2 regions of the Candidatus Thalassolituus haligoni genome follow, and region 2 is predicted to be linked to the other one. Evidence: riboswitches for the same ligand, from Rfam matches in the RefSeq annotation. Region 2 holds a riboswitch; the other holds the start of a gene.
What was found. A riboswitch is a leader RNA that binds a small molecule or an ion and turns the genes downstream of it on or off. The one in region 2 is predicted to bind thiamine pyrophosphate.

Region 1: it holds a riboswitch for thiamine pyrophosphate, as region 2 does, so the genes downstream of both, thiC (phosphomethylpyrimidine synthase ThiC) here and SOJ49_RS19075 (TonB-dependent receptor) in region 2, are expected to answer to the same signal.

The regions. Positions count from the first base shown of each region.
Region 1 is NZ_CP139482.1:1,894,291-1,904,135, reverse strand. It holds gene htpG (molecular chaperone HtpG) at 1-1,032, opposite strand, end outside; gene SOJ49_RS08510 (thiamine phosphate synthase) at 1,135-2,826, opposite strand; gene SOJ49_RS08505 (thiazole synthase) at 2,823-3,692, opposite strand; gene SOJ49_RS08500 (MoaD/ThiS family protein) at 3,696-3,902, opposite strand; gene SOJ49_RS08495 (FAD-dependent oxidoreductase) at 3,902-5,107, opposite strand; gene thiC (phosphomethylpyrimidine synthase ThiC) at 5,100-7,010, opposite strand; TPP riboswitch at 7,174-7,276, opposite strand; gene SOJ49_RS08485 (PaaI family thioesterase) at 7,300-7,782, opposite strand; gene SOJ49_RS08480 (PaaI family thioesterase) at 7,779-8,279, opposite strand; gene SOJ49_RS08475 (response regulator) at 8,484-8,858, shown strand; gene SOJ49_RS08470 (histidine kinase) at 8,860-9,480, shown strand; gene SOJ49_RS08465 (diguanylate cyclase domain-containing protein) at 9,483-9,845, shown strand, end outside.
Region 2 is NZ_CP139482.1:4,208,094-4,217,938, reverse strand. It holds gene SOJ49_RS19085 (malic enzyme-like NAD(P)-binding protein) at 1-510, shown strand, start outside; gene htpX (protease HtpX) at 589-1,470, opposite strand; TPP riboswitch at 1,627-1,732, shown strand; gene SOJ49_RS19075 (TonB-dependent receptor) at 1,847-3,991, shown strand; gene SOJ49_RS19070 (hypothetical protein) at 4,058-4,327, shown strand; gene pnuC (nicotinamide riboside transporter PnuC) at 4,360-5,031, shown strand; gene SOJ49_RS19060 (phosphotransferase) at 5,034-5,921, shown strand; gene SOJ49_RS19055 (homoserine kinase) at 5,884-6,912, opposite strand; gene SOJ49_RS19050 (DUF2782 domain-containing protein) at 6,936-7,238, opposite strand; gene polA (DNA polymerase I) at 7,342-9,845, shown strand, end outside.

The DNA of each region.
Region 1 (9,845 bases), 2.1 Mb from region 2:
TTCACGCGAGACGTTGAGAGACAGGTCATTGGAATCCAGCACACCCTTAACGAAGCGCAGGTACAGCGGCAGGAACTGCTCGGCATCGTCCATAATAAAGACACGTTGCACATACAGCTTCAGACCACGGGCTGTATCCCGATTCCACATATCAAACGGAGCCTTCGACGGAATATACAGCAGGCTGGTGTAATCCAGTTTGCCTTCCACCCGGTTATGCATCCAGGTCAGCGGCTCATTCCAGTCGTGGGAAATGTGTTTGTAGAACTCCTGGTATTCTTCGTCAGTCAGTTCCGAGCGCGAGCGCGTCCACATCGCCTTGGCCTGGTTGACGGCTTCTGGTGCCTTGCTGGCTTCAGCATCGGCAGCGTCGTCGTCCGCACTGATTTCCGGCGGCAAGAACACGGGGACGGCAATATGATCAGAATATTTTTTGATCAGCGAACGCAAACGGTAGTTGTCGGCAAACTCGGCTTCATCCGCTTTCAGGTGCAGGGTAATACGGGTGCCGCGCTCGGGCTTGTCGATGGTTTCCAGTGAAAACTCACCTTCACCAGCGGATTCCCAGCGAATACCTTGCTCAGCCGACTCGCCCGCACGACGGGTATCAACCACCACCTTGTCAGCGACAATAAAGGCTGAGTAAAACCCCACACCAAACTGGCCGATCAGCTGGGAGTCCTGCTTTTGATCTCCGGTCAGCTTGCCAAGAAACTCAGCGGTGCCGGATTTGGCAATCGTACCCAGATGGCTGATCACGTCTTCCCGATTCATACCGATACCATTGTCTTCAATGGTCAGGGTTCGGGCATCGGTATCAAAGTTGATATGAACAGCAAGCTCACTCTGCCCTTCAAACAGCGCATCGTTTTGTAACGCTTCAAAACGCAATTTGTCACATGCATCCGAGGCGTTGGAAATCAGCTCACGCAGAAAAATTTCCTTGTTGGAATACAAGGAGTGAATCATCAAATGCAACAGTTGTTTTACTTCGGTTTTAAAACCAAGCGTTTCTTTGCTGGCTACGGTCATGTCTGTCTCCTGTCTCAGTACACCCGGATCTGGTGCACTTCGTTACCTGTATCAAAAAAACGGCGACCACCGATTATCTCTGGCAGTCGCAACACGTCATGGCTACAAGGTGGGGACAGTGCGACGCATTTCAAGGCCAAAGCGCTGAACAGTAGGCGGAAACCAGCAACGAAGTTGCTGCAGCCGTTGCTCCAGCTCGGCATCATCGGCCAGCGCAGTGACGATCGCCGCCGAGCGTATGCCCGTGGCAGCAACCTGCTGAATGGTCTCGGGGGTAATACCTCCAATACAGGTTAACGGCACCGAGCCGCTGCGCTGTACCCAGCGAGCCAGTGTTGCGCATCCCAGCGGCGGATACTTGAGTATTTTGGAGAGTGGTTTGAATACCGGGCCAAACGCAATATAAGACGGCTGATAGTGCAACGCATGCAGTATCTCCCACTCGCTGTGGGTACTGATGCCCAGCATCAGGCCAGCCTCAGCCAACCGTTCAAGATCGGCTTCAAGCAGATCTTCCTGACCCAGATGTACCCCGTCGGCACCCAGTTCCAGTGCCAGTTGCCAGTCATCATTGATAAACAACATCACTCCGGCACGACGACACACACGAATGGCTTCCCAGGTATCGGCGCGGTAATCCGGCCCCAGTTTTTTAACCCGCCACTGCAGGCTGTCAATGCCCAGTTTGAGCAAGCGACGCAGGTGAGGAAGATTGTCAACCAGTCCATATAAACCGAGCTGTTTTGGCAACGGCGGAAAAGACCGGGTAAAAACCACGGGCGACGCGCTGGCAGTGGCTACCGGTAACAACCGCACTCCCTGTTGCTCAAACATACGGTGACGAACATCAGTAGCGAATAACTGGTGATAACCAGAGACGCGACGACTGGCAGCCGCAAGGCTGACCAGGGTATTGGCAACCGCCAGCACAACGCTGTCGTATCGACGCCATCCGGAAGCCAGCCCGACAGCCAGCGCCGCCGCCAGATGACAACCCGTACCGTGCGCAGACCAGGGCAACCGTGAGTGCAGCAGCATAAACGAGGGGGCCAATTGCTGTTCAGGATCGGTTTCATCCACGATCACATCATCCGTTACCTCGTCACCCTCTACCGAGAACGCACGCGGTGAGAGATACCAGTCGACCAACGGCGGATCAGCCTGGCGGTAACATTGACCATCACTGTCTTTCAAATCCAGTTGCGCAGCATCAATACCTGTTATCAATACCGCTTTCGCACCCGCTGCAAGCACCGTTTGAGCCGCAGCAAAAATCCCCTCCCGACTATGATCAACACTGCCGGTCAGGCGTAACAGTTCAGTGCTATTGGGAGTGACAATATCGACCAGCGCCAGCAACGCCGCATAGTCTGCCAGACGATGCCAGCTCGCCAGCCCGCCCCCGGTTGCCCCCAACACCGGATCCCAGACTATCGGAATGGCCCGTTGCTGCAACAACCTCAGCCGTTGTAGCAGCCAGCGAAACAGGTCAGCATCGGGCGGTATCCAGCCCAACCGCACCGCCTGTGGCCAGCCATCATCCAGCAATGCTGTCCATTGGGCATCCAGCATTGACAGCGTAATCGGCTCAATAGCCCGAACTCCCAGACTGCTTTGCGCGGTCATCGCAATGACCAGTGTGGCGCAATCCACGCCCATGGCCTGCGCCACCGCCACATCCGCTTGCATACCAGCGCCAGCCGAACAATCGGACGCAGTGAGTGACCAGATTCTGGCACGTTCAAGGGGTTCTGCTGGCGCATCGCAGTCACCCGCCGAAAAAAGCATTTTCATGACTCGTTTACCTCCCTGGATAACGTAGTGTGCGGCACGGCAGGCTCTGGCTGGTGCCAAAACGGCAGACCAACCGGTGGTGTTGACGGGCTGGCCTGTGGCCGTTCTGCCATCAAACCGGCGTCATAGGCCATACGCCCACCCTGCACCGCTGCAGCAAAGGCAGCGGCCATGGCGACGGGTTGCTCCGCCTTGGCGACAGCGGTATTCAGCAACACCGCATCAAACCCCAGCTCCATCGCCTGCATTGCCTGGGAGGGTTTGCCCAGCCCGGCATCAATCACCATGAATGCTTGTGGCAAGCGCTGGCGCAAGCGTTTCAGACCTTCCAGGTTTTGCAAACCACAGCCACTGCCAATCGGTGCTCCCCAGGGCATGACGCCGACACAACCGGCGTCCAGCAAACGCTGACACAACACCAGATCCTCGGTGCAATAGGGCAAGACCTTAAAACCCTGACTCACCAGTTCCCGCGCCGCGTCCAGCAACTCAAACGGATCCGGCTGGAGGCTGTAGTCATCGCCCATCACTTCCAGCTTGATCCATGAGGTCGCAAATAACTCACGGGCCAAATTGGCCATCAAAATGGCTTCCTTGGCGGAAAAACACCCGGCGGTGTTCGGTAGCAAACGTGCTTTGGTTGTCGCTACCGCCTCCTGTAGCAACGCCCAGTGGCCATTGTCTTCAATATTGCGTGCCGTCTGGCGGCGTAAAGCCACGGTCACAAAACCGGGACTGGCAGACCTGATCGCCTGTGCCATTACATCTGGAGACGGATACAGGGAGCTGCCCAACCACAATCGCCCGGCAATATTTTCCCCGGCCAATGCCACTGTTTGTCCTTCTGCTTCTGTTCGCGCTGTCATGATTCAACCTCCTGTCATTGCGCCCAACACATCAATACGCATGCCATCGGCCAGTTCCAGCTCATGATATTGAGCTGGCTGGATCAAGCACTGTTCAACCGCGACCACAAAATTGCCGTCAGCCGCAGGGCCAAATCCCTGCTGCCGCAACAGCTCGTCCAGTCGTGATACCGCCACCTCAAGCCAGTCACCGTTCAGACACACTTGCATCAGCAGACCTCCGGGTGAGCTGTCGTCCAGGCCACATGCCCAGCATCAGATTGCGATGGCAGCGCCAGACCCAGCGGTAATTGATACTCTTGCTGCAAGCTGCCCAGCAACGCCGGGGACAACAGAAAACCATGGCGATACAGGCCGTTAATGGCCAGATTCCCTGCGGTAGCGGTAATTTCAGGTTCATGGTGACTCAATGCCGGACGCAGATTGGTCGACAGTTCCAGAACCCGCGCTTCCGCCAGCGCCGGTGACAAGGCATATAAGGCACTGAGCATTTCCAGTGCGGAACGGACACTGACCGGTGAGCGATCTTGTGTTTCTATTTCGGTGGCGCCAAGGATGTAGCGGCCCTGCTCCCGAGGCACCAGATACAGGTGATATTTGGGATGCAGCAACCGCACTGGCCGCTGAATAACCACGTCCGGCGCTTCAATCCAGATCACTTCGCCTCTGACGCCACGCAACTGCGGACGCCAGGGACGGGCACCGACACCACAACAGTCAATCCACAAGGTCGCAGGGTGGCGTTGCTGGTTAACTCTCCAGCCACACACAGGGTCAGAGGCATCGTAACTCACCGGGCTGTTAGCGCGAATTTGCCCACCCATAGCGACAATGGCCTGGTGCAACAAAGCCAACAGTCGCCGATTTTCCAGATGCCCTTCCGGCTTCAGCCAGATACCACGCTGAAATTGCTCCGCCAACAAGGGCTCCAGTGCGGCTATTTGCTGACGATTTTGCCAGACAATACCCTGTTTTACGCCGATATTATGGCGCGTAAAACACCGTTCCATTTCGTCCAGCAACCCGTTATCCGCTGGGTGCGCGACCATCAGCGTGCCATCAGCACGAAAGTCTATCCTTGCCCCGGTATCAGCCGCCAGATCCTGCAGCAGCTTTGGCCACAATGCTAACGACTGCTTGCCCATACGAAAGACAGCCGGGCTGCACAGCGGCAATTCGCTGAACGGTGCGACCATCGCCGCTGCCGTATAAGCCGCTGCAGAATGAACCGCCGTCGTATGAGACGTCATTGCTGACGACGACTCAACAGCGTCGGCCTCAAACAGACAAACACGATAGCCCTGACGGGCCAGCCGCCAGCCAATCAGGCTACCCATCAACCCGGCACCGGCAATACATATTTCGTCGCTGGAGGTCAGTGACGCCAGCAAACCTGCCCTGGCCCCATTATGCATTGTCCAACGCCTCCCCCTTGCTTGCCGGGTGGTAGATTTCGCTGCCCTGCTGACGGAACTCCCTGGCTTTTTCTGCCATCGCCTGCTGCGCCTCATCGGCTGCGGCGGCGTCCCGTACTTCCTGGGAGATTTTCATGGAGCAGAATTTTGGGCCACACATGGAGCAAAAATGCGCCACTTTATGGCCTTCTTTTGGCATTGTCTCATCGTGATAAGCGCGGGCGGTTTCCGGATCCAGCGCCAGGTTAAACTGATCCTGCCAACGAAATTCAAACCGCGCTTTGGACATCGCATTGTCATGGAGCTGAGCACCGGGATGACCCTTGGCCAGATCTGCCGCATGGGCGGCAATGCGATAGGCCATCATTCCCTGTTTGACATCCTCCTTGTTGGGTAAGCCAAGATGCTCTTTTGGCGTGACGTAACACAGCATGGCGCAGCCATACCAGCCAATCATGGCAGCACCAATACCGGAGGTTATATGGTCGTAACCCGGTGCAATATCGGTGGTCAGTGGCCCCAGGGTATAAAACGGCGCTTCCTGACAGTGCTTCAACTGCTCGTCCATGTTCTCTTTGATCATATGCATCGGCACATGACCCGGCCCCTCAATAAAAGTCTGGACGTCGTGCTTCCAGGCAATTTGAGTCAACTCACCCAGAGTCCGTAATTCGGCAAACTGGGCGGCATCGTTAGCGTCGGCGATTGAGCCGGGACGTAAACCATCCCCCAGAGAAAAGCAGACATCGTAGGCTTTCATGATCTCGCAGATGTCTTCGAAATGACTGTAGAGGAAACTTTCCTGGTGATGCGCCAGGCACCATTTCGCCATAATGGAGCCGCCCCGGCTGACGATCCCCGTCACCCGTTTGGCGGTCAGCGGAATATGCGCCAGTCGCACCCCGGCATGAATGGTGAAATAGTCCACGCCCTGCTCGGCTTGTTCGATCAACGTGTCGCGGAACAACTCCCAGGTCAGGTCTTCAGCCACGCCGCCACACTTCTCTAACGCCTGATATAACGGCACCGTTCCGACCGGCACCGGCGAGTTGCGTAAAATCCACTCGCGGGTTTCATGAATATTTTGCCCGGTCGACAAATCCATAATGGTGTCGGCTCCCCAGTGGGTTGCCCAGACCAGTTTTTCTACTTCGTCGGCAATCGAGGAGGTGATGGCCGAGTTGCCAATATTGGCGTTTACCTTGGTGCGGAAATTGCGCCCGATAATCATCGGTTCACTTTCTGGATGATTGATATTATTCGGGATCACGGCGCGACCACGGGCCACTTCAGAACGCACAAACTCCGGGGTAATGGCAGCAGGAATACTGGCTCCCCAACTGTGCCCCGGATGTTGCTGCCGCACCGCCTCTTCTAACGACGGCTCAGTCAGCCCCAGATTTTCACGAATGGCGATATATTCCATTTCCGGAGTAATAATGCCCATACGGGCATAATGCAGCTGAGTGATGTTTTTTCCTGGCAGGGCACAACGTGGCTTGCGCTCAACCTTCATCCGCCATGGTTCATAACGTAAATCAACTTCGCGGGTCTGGCTGAAATGGGAACTGGGCTGGTGCAGTGCTTGGCTATCTGCACGCTCTTCGATCCAGCCTTGACGCAACGCAGGCAGGCCATGGGTAAGATCGAGAGTAAACGCCGGGTCGCTGTAAGGGCCGGACATGTCGTATACCCGCACCGGCGGATTATGCTCGGTTTCACCATTGGTCAACTGGGTTGGCGTCAGTTCGATTTCACGAACCCCCACCTTAATATCTGCGCGGGAACCGGTGATATAGACCTTGCTGGATGCGGGGTAACTCAAACGATCAAGCTGGGCCTGAGTCAGTGGTGACCCCGTGCTGGATGCGATGTCAGTCGAATTATTATTGGCGGAAGCCATACTTGATACCTCTCTGAAAAGGGAAAGGATCAGGCGGGCAAGCAGTACAAGAAAGAAAAGAGGCGGGAAATTGCCGATCACGTAACCTGGCGTCCGACCCGCTCAGCCAGTGATTGGCTGATTGCCTTGCACCGACGAGGACAAGAATATCCGCAGGCCAACATTACGTGACTTCTCTGTTCCCTACGCTGGCACTAACCAGATCAGGTTCAACGGGATCCGCAATTGCGATCTCAGCCTCCAGTGAGGCACCCCGACAGAATGTTTGCTCAAGCAGGTTAAACGCTATTTATTGCGCCGACAAGCCTTCATTGCCAAAAGACGAACTGAGCAGAAAATGCGCACGGGCAGTGGCAATCGGCTGTTGACGGTCATTCTGCCAGGCGGTGATAGCGACATTGGCGACACGGGCACCCTGACGCCAGATCTGGCAATCCACAAAGGTATCCTGATCACGTCCGGCGCGCAGATAATCCAGCGAGAAGTCGATCATTTTGGGTAATCCCATCGGTTCTGACCGAACCAGCACCTGAATCGAGGCCGCCAGTTCCATAAAACCACCGATGACGCCGCCATGGATCGCAGGTAATAACGGGTTACCGATATTGTCCGGATTTTGCGGCAGTCGGAACAATAATTCCCCCTCTTGCAGACTCACTTCGGCACCAATAACACCGGCATAAGGAATGCTGGACATCAAGGCCTGATAGTCACCCTGTATCCGGGCACGCTGGACAACATCGGCAAACTGTAAAACAGACAAGGCCGTCACAGGCTACCTCCACGAACTCCACTGGCCAAGGTACTGGCGGGCTGCAGATGCGTCAGGCGCATAAAAGTAGCGCAACATTTGGCAATTAATTCACCGTCGTTTTCCTGTATTACCCGGCAATCAGCAAACACGACGGTAGACGTAACCCGCTGAATACTGGCATAAGCCAACAGATTCTGACCGCTACGGGCAGAGCGCATGTAGTCGACCCGTAAATCCAGCGTGGGACACAACTCAAAGCCGGGTAAGGCGTTTACCACCGCCGTGCCGCACGCGGTATCCATCAGAGTGGTCAGACTGCCGCCATGCAAGGCACCCGTGACCGGGTTACCAATCAGCTCCGGCGCATACGGCAACTTCATCACCAGGCCATCCGCATCTGCGGAGACCAGCGAGATCCCCAATACCTGGCAATGCCGCAGCACCGAGATAAAACGTGTCGCACGTTCACAGCGTTCGAGATCGGAAATTGGCTCGGGAGTTTCATTGTTGCCCATAATTCACTCGTGATTTTTATAATTAACTTTTTGGAATCATACCCAAGCTGTGTTTTCGCGCAAGCGCCGTCCGGTTGCCATTTGCTGGCGTAACATCGTACGTCTCACCGGGGTCCCGTGCAGCATGCCGATTTGCCCAATGGCCAGATGGCGACTATTACTTAAAACTATTATTCCCATTCCGCCAACTGACGACCTGACTCTATGGCCACCCATATACTGATCTGTGACGACTCCAGTTTTGCCCGCAAGCAAATGGCCCGTGCGATTCCTCCCGACTGGGAAGTGGATGTTCACTTTGCCAGTGACGGTGCCGAGGGACTGAAAGCCATCCGCGAAGGCAAGGGTGAAGTAGTCTTTCTTGATCTGACCATGCCAAACCTCGACGGCTATGGCGTATTGGAGGCGATCCGCAAGGAAGACCTGCCAGCTATGGTGATTGTGGTATCCGGCGACATTCAGCCTGATGCCCAGCAACGCGTAATGGCCCTCGGCGCCATGGCCTTTGTCAAAAAACCGATCGACGCCGCCAAAGCCACCGCCGTACTGACCGAATACGGCATTATGACCCGGACCTGATATGAATACTCCTCCGACACTCGTATCACTGACCGACGATCAACGTGACTGTTACCAGGAGCTGACCAACGTCGCGATGGGCCAGGCGGCCGATCGCTTGGCACGGCTGCTGGATTCCTATGTGGTACTTCCTATTCCCAAGGTCAACCTGATAGAAATCAGTGACCTGCGCATGGCCATCGAAGGAGCCCGCGACGACGACGCTATTTCTGCAGTATGCCAGGGGTTTATCGGCTCGGGCATCGCCGGTGAAGCTCTGCTGCTGTTTAACGACACCAGTTTTTCTGACCTCGCCAGGCTGACACGTTATCAAGGTGAGCCGAATCATCAAGCCCAGTTGGAGTTGTTGATGGATGTCAGCTCCATCCTGATCGGTGCCTGTATTCAGGGCATTGGCGAGCAACTCGAAATTCACTTTAATCAGGGACATCCGGTGATCCTCGGGCAACATTGCAACGTCAGTGACATTCTCAAGATCAGCCATCAGAACTGGCGTCGAACGCTGGCAATTGAAATTCACTACACCATGGAAGCCGTCAATATCGACTGCGATCTGCTGCTGCTGTTCACCGAAGACTCAGTCGTACGCCTTAATCAGAAAATCGACTATCTGCTGGATTAACTATGAGCAATGGCAATATTGAGATGGGCGATATTCATTGGCTGATGGATATCCTGCAAAACATCGATGTGGGTCTGGTGGTGCTGGATCAGCAGTACAAGATTCGCCTCTGGAACGGCTTTATGGAAAGCCACAGTGGCATCAGCCCCCAGCTGGCCAAGGACAAGAACCTGTTCAGCCTGTTTCCGGATATTCCCGAGCAATGGTTTCGCCAAAAAGCAGAGCCGGTTTTTCAATTAAAAACCCGCACCTTTACCATCTGGGAGCAACGCCCCTACCTGTTTCATTTCAAGAACTACCGTCCTATTACCGGGCGCGCCACCTTCATGTACCAGAACACCAGCATTATCCCGCTGGAATCGGTG
Region 2 (9,845 bases):
CTGGACGGCGCTGATATTTTCCTGGGTCTGTCTGGCCCTAATATGGTGACTGGCGAACAGATCAAGGCGATGGCGGCCAACCCGATCATCTTTGCCTGTGCTAACCCAACTCCGGAAATCATGCCGGAAATCGTGGCGGAAGCACGTCCTGATGCCATCATGGCAACCGGTCGTTCTGACTACCCGAACCAGGTAAACAACGTACTGGGCTTCCCGTTCATTTTCCGTGGTGCTCTGGACGTCCGTGCCAAGCGTATCAACGAAGAAATGAAACTGGCTGCAGCCAAGGCGTTGGCTGGTCTGGCGAAAGAGCCGGTTACCCAGGAAGTTCTGGATGCCTACGGTCTGGAGTCGCTGTCTTTTGGCCGTGAGTACATTATTCCAAAGGCGGTTGATACTCGCCTGCTGGGTGTTGTGTCTCTTGCGGTGGCACAGTCCGCGATCGATAGCGGTGCTGCTGCTGGCCCACTGCCTGCCAACTATCCGCTGAAGTCTATCGCTGACATCTGATCAGTCGACTGATTTTTGGGTAATAAAAAAACCGCCAACTCGCAAGAGTGGCGGTTTTTTTATGGCGGCTATTGGCTATCAGACACCGTAACGCTGGCGCAGGGCCTGGATGCGATCACCCAGTGGTGGGTGAGAGGCGGCCAGCGCTGACAACTTGCCTTCGCCACCAATACCAAACGCCACCAGTTCGCCATTCAATTCGGACGGTTGGTCATAGCTTTCTTGTAATCGAGCCAAAGCATTGATCATCGAGAGCGGGCTGACCAGTTCGGCCCCGGCGATATCGGCGCGATATTCACGACGACGGCTGAACCAGGCGACGATAAACGAAGCCAGAAAACCGAGGATAATTTCTGATACAAAGGTAGCAATAAAAAAGCCGATGCCAGGGCCGTCCTCATTTTTCAGAATCGCCTTGTCGACAAAGTTACCGATGATACGGGCGAAGAACATCACAAAGGCGTTGATTACCCCCTGTATCAGCGCCAGCGTGACCATATCGCCGTTGGCGACGTGGCCGATTTCGTGGCCCAGTACGGCTTTGACTTCATCTTTGCTCATCCGCTGTAGCAGACCGGTTGATACCGCCACCAGCGCATTGTTACGGTTCCAGCCGGTGGCAAAGGCGTTGGGCTGATGAGAGGCAAAAATACCGACTTCCGGCATGCCGATACCGGCTTTTTCTGCCAGTTCCTGCACTGTGCTGACCAGCCATTGCTCGCCAGAGTTATGCGGTGAGTCGATCACCTGAACATTCATGCTGCGTTTGGCCATCCATTTGGAAATCAGCAAGGACACCAGTGAACCGGCCATACCAAAGACCAGACAGAACACCAGCAGGTTGCCGAAATCCAGCCCTTGCTGTGTAACGTAGCTACCGACCCCGAGGATCGACAGGGTGATACTGGCAACCAGAATCACGGCCAGGTTGGTGGCCAGAAACAGGATGATGCGCAACATGATATTCCTCCTGTGGAATGAGTTGGGCGCAAAGATTGAACTCGCTATATGACCACAAGATTGAGGCAATTACGGCGTATTTCAAGCAAAAGAGTTGGGAATGCAGGATGAAACCCGGTCTCGTGATTGGTATCCGGCTGAATATACGTATAATGGCCAAGTCCCAGGGGGTGGCTCCAAGAGTCTGAGAATTGCCAGTCGGCATAAACTCCTAGAACCTGATCCGGTTAGTACCGGCGTAGGAATGGGCGAGTGCCTCGGGTTATTCACCAGCATATCGACAGTCTTCTTGTTGCTGATCTGATCAGCGACCTACGCAATATCCTGTACACCAAGCCGGGTCTCCTTTTTGCATTATTTAAGAGGACAGACCCAGATGTCATTCCGCAAAACTCCGTTATCTTTGGCCGTGTTGACGATGGCAGTTGCCATACCAGCGCATGCCGACAGTGCCAGTCAGGTGCCAACCGAAGAAGTGATCGTGACGGCTGACTTTCGTCAGACCGATGTGCAGTCCATTGCAGAAGCCACTACCGTGGTCGGTGCGGCCGCCATCGAACAGCGTTCCGCCGATCATCTGGAAAGCCTGCTGGCGCTGGCTCCGAACGTGAACTTCTCTTCCGGCGCTTCCCGTGGTCGTTATTTCCAGATTCGCGGTATTGGTGAGCGCTCCCAGTTTATCGATCCGGTGAACCCGTCGGTGGGGTTGCGGGTGGATGGCATCGATATGACCGGACTGGGCGGTGGCGCGGGTTTGTTTGATGTGCAGCAAGTCGAAGTGCTGCGTGGCCCACAAGGCACCCGCTTTGGTGCCAATGCGCTGGCGGGCATGATCAATATCGAAAGTAATGATCCGACCGCAGACTTTGAAGGCATGGTGTCGGGCAAGCTGGGAAACTACAACACCAAGGCTCTGGGTGTGGTGGTATCTGGCGAAGTAGGGCCAGGCCTGAACATGCGCTTGTCTGCGCATCAGAACCGCTCCGATGGCTATATCCACAACGCCTATTCCGGCCGGGACGACACCAATAATATTGATGAACAACTGCTGCGCCTGAAAGGTAACCTGGAGCTGGACGAGCGTAACACGCTGGCCTTCACCGGGTTGTATATCGACGTTGACAATGGCTATGACGGCTTCTCGCTCGACAACACCCGCACCACCTATTCCAACTATCCTGGTCAGGACAAACAAAACACCCACGCGGCCGCGCTGACCTGGACATCGGAAGTATCTGCTGCCTTCGACTTGCGGGTACACGCTTCCGGCAGCAACAGCAAAACCGACTACGGCTTTGATGAAGACTGGGCGTACGGTGAATACGACGATTCCACGGGAACCTGTGTTACGCCGGGCACCTGTCTGGCCAATCAGGAGGGTGCCTGGGGCTATAGCTCGACCGACCAGTACTTGCGTGAGTATCGCCGTCGCGAGCTGGACGTGCGGTTGACGTCGACCGCCGCCGGTCGTTTGTTTGCAGACTCCACCGACTGGGCAGTCGGTGTGTATTCCATGACCCGTGCAGAAGATATGACACGCTTCTATACCTGGAATGCCGACACCTTCTATAGCGACCTGAATACAGAGTCCAAGGCTGTCTACGGTGAATTATCGGTGCAGGCCAGCAATGACCTGACCGTTACCACAGGCCTGCGCCGCGAACAGTGGCATACGGACTACGACGACAGCAACGCCATTGCCAACGACCGCACGGAAGACTTGTGGGGTGGCAAGATTGCACTGGAGTATCTGCTCAATGATAACCAGCTGGTTTATGCCTCATTGGCACGAGGCTACAAGGCGGGTGGGGTGAATACCGACCCGGACATCAGCGAAGACAACCGCACCTTCGATACCGAATTCAACAACGCGCTGGAAGCGGGGCTGAAATCCAGCTTGCTGAATGATGCCCTGCAAACCCGTGTGGCGGCGTTTTTTATTCAGCGCAAAAACCAGCAGGTCAAGAGCTCCTATGCCGTTTCCAATGGCGCGGGTCAAGGCTTTACCTTTCAGGATTATCTGGCTAATGCCGCCGAGGGTCAGAACTACGGGCTGGAACTGGAAACCGAATGGGCACTGACAGAACAGCTGAACTGGATGTTCAGTGGCGGCTGGCTGCAAACCAAATTTATCGACTACCAGTACGACACCGCCGATGGCAACTTCAGCATGAACGGTCGTGAGCAAGCCCAGGCCCCGGCCTACAGCTTTGCCAACAGCCTGACGTATGCCGTAGGTAACGGCCTGACGCTGGTGCTGGAAAACGAAGCCAAGGACAGCTTCTACTTTTCCGACAGCCACTATGAAGAATCCAGAGCCTACGTTATGTGGCATGCCCGCGTGGCCTACGACGGCAGCAACTATCAACTGGCGTTGTACGGTCGCAACCTGACGGATGTGGATCAGGAGGTGCGTGGTTTCCACTTCGGCAACGACCCCCGTGACGGCTACGCCAACGAACGCTGGGTGCAGTACGGTGACCCGCGTTTAATCGGCGTGGAAGGTAAATTCTACTTTTGATCAAACCCCGTTCAGACCGGCCACTGGTGACTGGTCTGAAGCTAACTCTAACTCCAGGAGCAGGTTATGGAACTCTCAGTTGATATCAGCGCATACCCCTTGGCCGATGACTACATCCCGGCCATCAAGATGTTTATCGAACGCCTGCAAGGCACCGCAGGCCTGACCGTGGTGTGCAACACCATGAGCACTCAGATATTTGGTGAGTACGATCTGGTCATGAACACCATCGCTACCGAAATGAAACACTCGTTCGCAACCTATGGCAAAGCCATTTTTGTCTACAAGATGATTCCCGGCGTGAACCTGGATCCGGCGCTCAAGCCACACGGCTGAAGACGATTCGGTATCAATAGCGAGGTGTCCTGATGGACGAAATACTCAGTAGTGTTGTCAGTGCGTTTGTTGCACAAAGTATCCCCGAAGTGATCGCCGTGGTACTGGGTGTCGTCTACCTGGTGCTGGCCATGCGCCAGAGTAATGGGTGCTGGTATGCCGCTTTTGGCAGTACCGCGATTTTCAGCTGGTTGTTCTGGGATGTCAGCCTGCTGATGGAATCGGCATTAAACGTCTATTACCTGGTGATGGCCGTGTATGGCTGGTGGGCCTGGCAACAGGGCAACGGCAGTCATGGTTCCGCTGACGAGAGTGAACAAGAATTGCCAATACAGCGCTGGGGGCTAAAACAGCATCTGTTGACGCTGGTGGCCATTGCACTGCTGACGCTGATTAGCGGCACCTTGCTGCATGGAAATACCACTGCGGTGATGCCGTATCTGGATTCCTTTACCACCTGGGGCGCGGTGATTACCACCTGGATGGTAACCCGCAAGGTACTGGAAAACTGGCTCTACTGGATCGTGATTGATGCCGTGGCTATCTTTTTGTACATCGACCGTGAGCTGTATCTGACCGCCCTATTGATGGCGATTTATGTTGTGCTGGCTGTGGCTGGCTGGTTTCTCTGGCAGCGCGACTATCGTGCCCACTGTGCCCGGCAGACCGATAGCCTTGAGTCATCCGACTGGCAGCAGGCCTGATCGTGTTGTTTCGGCGGCGGGCACAACAATCGTTAGGGCAAGAATGTCAGCGCATGCTGGCAGACTGGCAAAGCTGGGGTCTGTGTGAGCACCCGCCTGGGCCGCATCGTATGGCCGCGCTTGAAGGCGGGCTGACCAATCGCAGTTGGTCGCTGACGCTGGATTCCGGCAAGTACGTGGTGCGTGCCAGTGCCACCAACAGTGAGACTCTGGATATTCGCCGAGAGGCCGAATTCCGCATTCAGCAACGGGCCGCGCAGGCTGGACTGGCACCGCGAGTGCGTTATCGCAGCCCGGATGACAGCTACTGGATTATTGATCGGGCGAATGGGCCTGAACTGGCGGAATGCATCAGTGCCGGTCTGGACACCGGCACCATGATCGCGTTGGCGCAACAACTCAAACAGTTGCACCAATTGCCGTTTGGGCCGGACTTGCCCGAGTTGCATGTTGCGGTCAAGGCAGATCACTACTGGCGAGGCATCGAAGCCCGCTGGCCCTGCGACTGGAGCCAGCAGAAACTACCGTTGCAGCATTGGTTGGCAGAGGCACCGGGGCCAGAACGATCGCTCTGCCATATGGATCCGAATCCACATAACTGGCGGCTGCATCAAGAGCGCTGGTTATTAATCGACTGGGAATATGCCGCTATCGGCCATCGCTACTGGGATATCGCCGGGCTGGCCGTGTCGGCCAATATGAATGCGGCTCAACAACGGCAATGGTGCGCGCTGTTTGGTATTGATGTGATGGATCGGGGCTGGCAAAAGGCATTGCTGCAAGAACACTATTTTGGTGTGCTTTGGTACGGCGTACAGGGGCTGATGGATCGAACCCGGCTGCTGGCGGAACTCAGCGAGTTGCACCGGGCTGCCCGCCAGTTGGGGTGATCTGTTTTATCGCTGACTGCCGCCTGTGACACAACTTGTTGCGGTATTCATTCGGGTCTTTGGAAATCGCCATCTGCCCGTCTGCCGACGTCAGCTGCGCGGCTTGCAGTTGCCGGGTCAATATCCGGCTGAGCCAGAACCTCAGTGCTGCTGCACGTAACGCCATTGGCCAGAGGTTTTGCTCTGACATAGTGAATGGCCGTACCGATTGATAACCATCCAGTAACGCCGTCAACAAGGTTTCGTCCCAGTGGCCATCAACATCGCAACACCAGTCGTTGGCGACAATGGCGAGGTCAAAAATCCATGCATCCTGACAAGCGTTATATAAATCCAGAATGGCCCCCAGTTTCGGGCCAGCGGCGGTATTCTCAAACAGAACATTGTCGTGGAAGAGGTCGCCATGAATCCATCCGTGTGGCAAGGCCAGCCAGTCACTGTGAATCAGACGTTGCTGCTCAATTTCATCGCGCAACAGCGCCATATCGCTGTCATCCAGCGCCGCTGTCAGCGTTCCCGCCATCGTGATCCACCAGTCCAGGCCGCGAGCGTTCGGGCGTTGGACCTTCAGGTCGGCAGCGGCCAGATGCAATTGGGCCAGTGCGGCAGCGGCCTGACAGGTATGACTGGCAGCGGGAAACTCAACATGTTCGCCAGCCAGGCGCGGACACAGAATGGCCGGTTTATGTTCCAGACAAAACAGCCACTGGCCGTCACGATTGGAGACAGGCGCGGGTACCGGTAACGACGACTGGGGATGACGCCGATTGGCCACACCCAGATGGTTGGCCAACGCCACAAACTGTTCGACTTCATCGGCGGCATGGTGCTCAAACAGCGTCAGCACAAACTCACCGGCCGTGGTGGTGACAAAATAGTTGGTATTTTCAATCCCCCCGGCGATGCCACGAAAAGACAGCAGCGGGCCAAGCTCGAACTGTTCAAGCCAGCTTGCCAGGGATGATTGCGGAACCGGAGTATAGACAGACATAGAATGGTTATATCGAATCCGCTTTACCAGCGGAAGATCACCCACTTGGGCACGACGATATCCGGGTTGTCCTTGCGGACAAAGTCCTCGCCCTGAGCTTCTGGCACCAGGTAGTAAGGCTTGCCAACTTTAGGCTCGACCTTGATTTCGACCAACTTGCCGTTGACGCGGAACTCGTAGAAGGTTTTGTCGCCATCATTCCGAATCGTGACCGATTCACCGCTTGGGTCGGCAGCAAAGCCAGAGGTTGAAAACAGCGCTGAAGCCAGAGTGACGCCAAGCGCGGCGGCAATACGACGGAGGTTCAGACGAGTCGGGGTCTTCATGTTAGGATGCCTTCCAATTTTAGTTCTTCCTCATTGTATGCCGACCCGGACGCGAACCCCAGCGCTAGCGTCCGGGTTTTGCCGAGTCTACAGGAATTCTGTTATGTCCAAGTCTGTTGTTCTTATCGACGGATCTTCCTATCTGTTCCGCGCCTTTCACGCCATTCCGTTGCTGACCAACTCCCGAGGTGTTCACACCAATGCGGTGAAAGGCGTGATCAGCATGATCAAACGACTGCAAAAAGACTATCCAGACGCTCAGATGGTGGCGGTGTTTGATGCCAAGGGCAAAACCTTTCGCAACGACATGTACCCGGAGTACAAGGCCCATCGTCCACCGATGCCGGATGAGCTGCGTGAACAGATTGAGCCGATCCATAACATCATTCGTGCCATGGGCTTGCCGTTGCTGATTATCGACGGCGTTGAAGCCGACGATGTGATTGGCACCCTGGCGGTGCAGGCAGAATCGAGCGGCTGTCAGGTGATTGTCTCCACCGGCGACAAGGACATGGCGCAGCTGGTGGATTCTCATGTCTCGCTGATCAACACCATGACCAACACCTTTTTGGACGTGGAAGGGGTGAAAGAGAAATTTGGCGTACCGCCTGAGCATATCATCGACTACCTGGCGCTGATGGGCGACAAGGTCGATAACATTCCCGGCGTGCCCAAGGTCGGTGAAAAAACCGCCGTCGGGCTGGTGGCCGGGCTGGGCTCACTGGAAGAGATTTACGCCAACCTCGACAAGGTCAAAGACCTGGCGTTTCGCGGTGCCAAAACCATGGCCGTAAAGCTGGAAGAGCACCAGGAGCAGGCGTTTTTGTCTAAACAACTGGCGACCATCAAATGCGATGTCGCGCTGGAACAGCCCCTCGGCGAGCTGAAAAGCACAGCGACCGACAAGACCGCGTTGCTGGAACTGTACCGCAATATGGAATTCAAGGCCTGGATTGCCGAGCTGACGGATGAGACGACGAACCGTCCTGCTAACACCAGTGCTGCCACCAGCTCCGAGACAGCCAGCTCAGAGGAAAGCCGTGCGACGATGGCAGAAGCGGGAGCAGACACTGACAAAGAAGACGTCATTGTCAGTGCCGAGCCAGGCCAGTACGACATGGTACTGACACAAGCTGTGCTCGACGGCTGGATTGAACAGCTAAAAACCAGCGAGTTGTTTGCCTTTGATACCGAAACCACCTCGCTCAACTACAAGGATGCCCGTATCGTCGGCGTCTCGTTTGCGGTGGCCGTCGGCAAGGCCGCCTATGTGCCACTGGCGCACGACTACGAAGGCGCACCAGTACAGCTCGACCGCGAGGCAGTACTGGCGCAACTCAAACCGCTGCTGGAAGACAACAAACTGAAAAAAGTTGGTCAGCACATGAAATACGACGCCCACGTACTGGCCAACCACGGCATTAACCTGCAAGGAGTCCAGTTCGACACCCAGTTGGAAAGCTACGTGCTGGATTCCGTGGCGACCCGTCACGATATGGACAGCCTGGCGTTAAAATATCTGGGTTACAAAACCACGAGTTTTGAAGACGTGGCTGGCAAGGGCGCCAAACAGAAAACGTTCAATCAGGTGGAACTGGACGTCGCCGGGCCATACGCAGCCGAAGATGCCGACATCACCCTGCGACTGCATCAGACGTTATGGCCAAAACTGCAACAACAGGGCGCGCTGGCCAAGGTGTTTACCGACATCGAAATGCCCGCCATGCCGATATTAACCGCGATGGAGTCTCTCGGGGCCTTGATCGACGCGGATAAACTGCATGAGCAAAGTGCCGAGCTGGAGCAAAAGCTGCAACAGCTGGAACAGCAGGCCCACGACGTTGCCGGACAGGTTTTTAACCTCGGTTCACCGAAACAGCTGGGAGAAATTCTCTACCAGAAACTCGGGTTACCGGTAAAAAAGAAAACCCCCAAAGGCGCGCCGTCTACCGCTGAAGACGTGCTGGTCGAGCTGGCGGACGAAGGTCATGAACTGCCAAAAATCATTCTCGAAAACCGCAGCTTATCGAAGTTAAAAAGCACCTACACCGACAAACTGCCGACCATGATTGCCGGTTCCACCGGTCGGGTGCACACCTCCTACCATCAGGCTGTGGCGGCCACCGGGCGTTTGTCGTCCAGTGATCCGAACCTGCAAAACATCCCGATTCGCTCCGAAGAAGGACGCCGGATTCGCCAGGCCTTTATCGCTCCTCCAGGCTACAAGCTGGTGGCGGCTGACTACTCTCAAATTGAATTGCGCATCATGGCACACCTGTCCGGTGATGCCGGGTTGCTGAAAGCCTTCAGCGAAGGGCGCGACGTACACCGCGCCACCGCAGCGGAAGTGTTTGGCGTTAGCGAAGCTGACGTCACCGACAACCAGCGCCGCAGCGCCAAGGCAATCAACTTTGGCCTGATCTATGGTATGTCGGCGTTTGGACTGGCCAAGCAGCTGGGCATTGGTCGTGGCGAAGCCCAGGATTACGTCAATCTCTACTTCGAACGTTACCCCGGTGTCCGTGATTATATGGACAATACCCGCGAACACGCCAAAGACCTGGGCTATGTCGAAACCATCTTTGGTCGCCGCTTGTACCTGCCAGA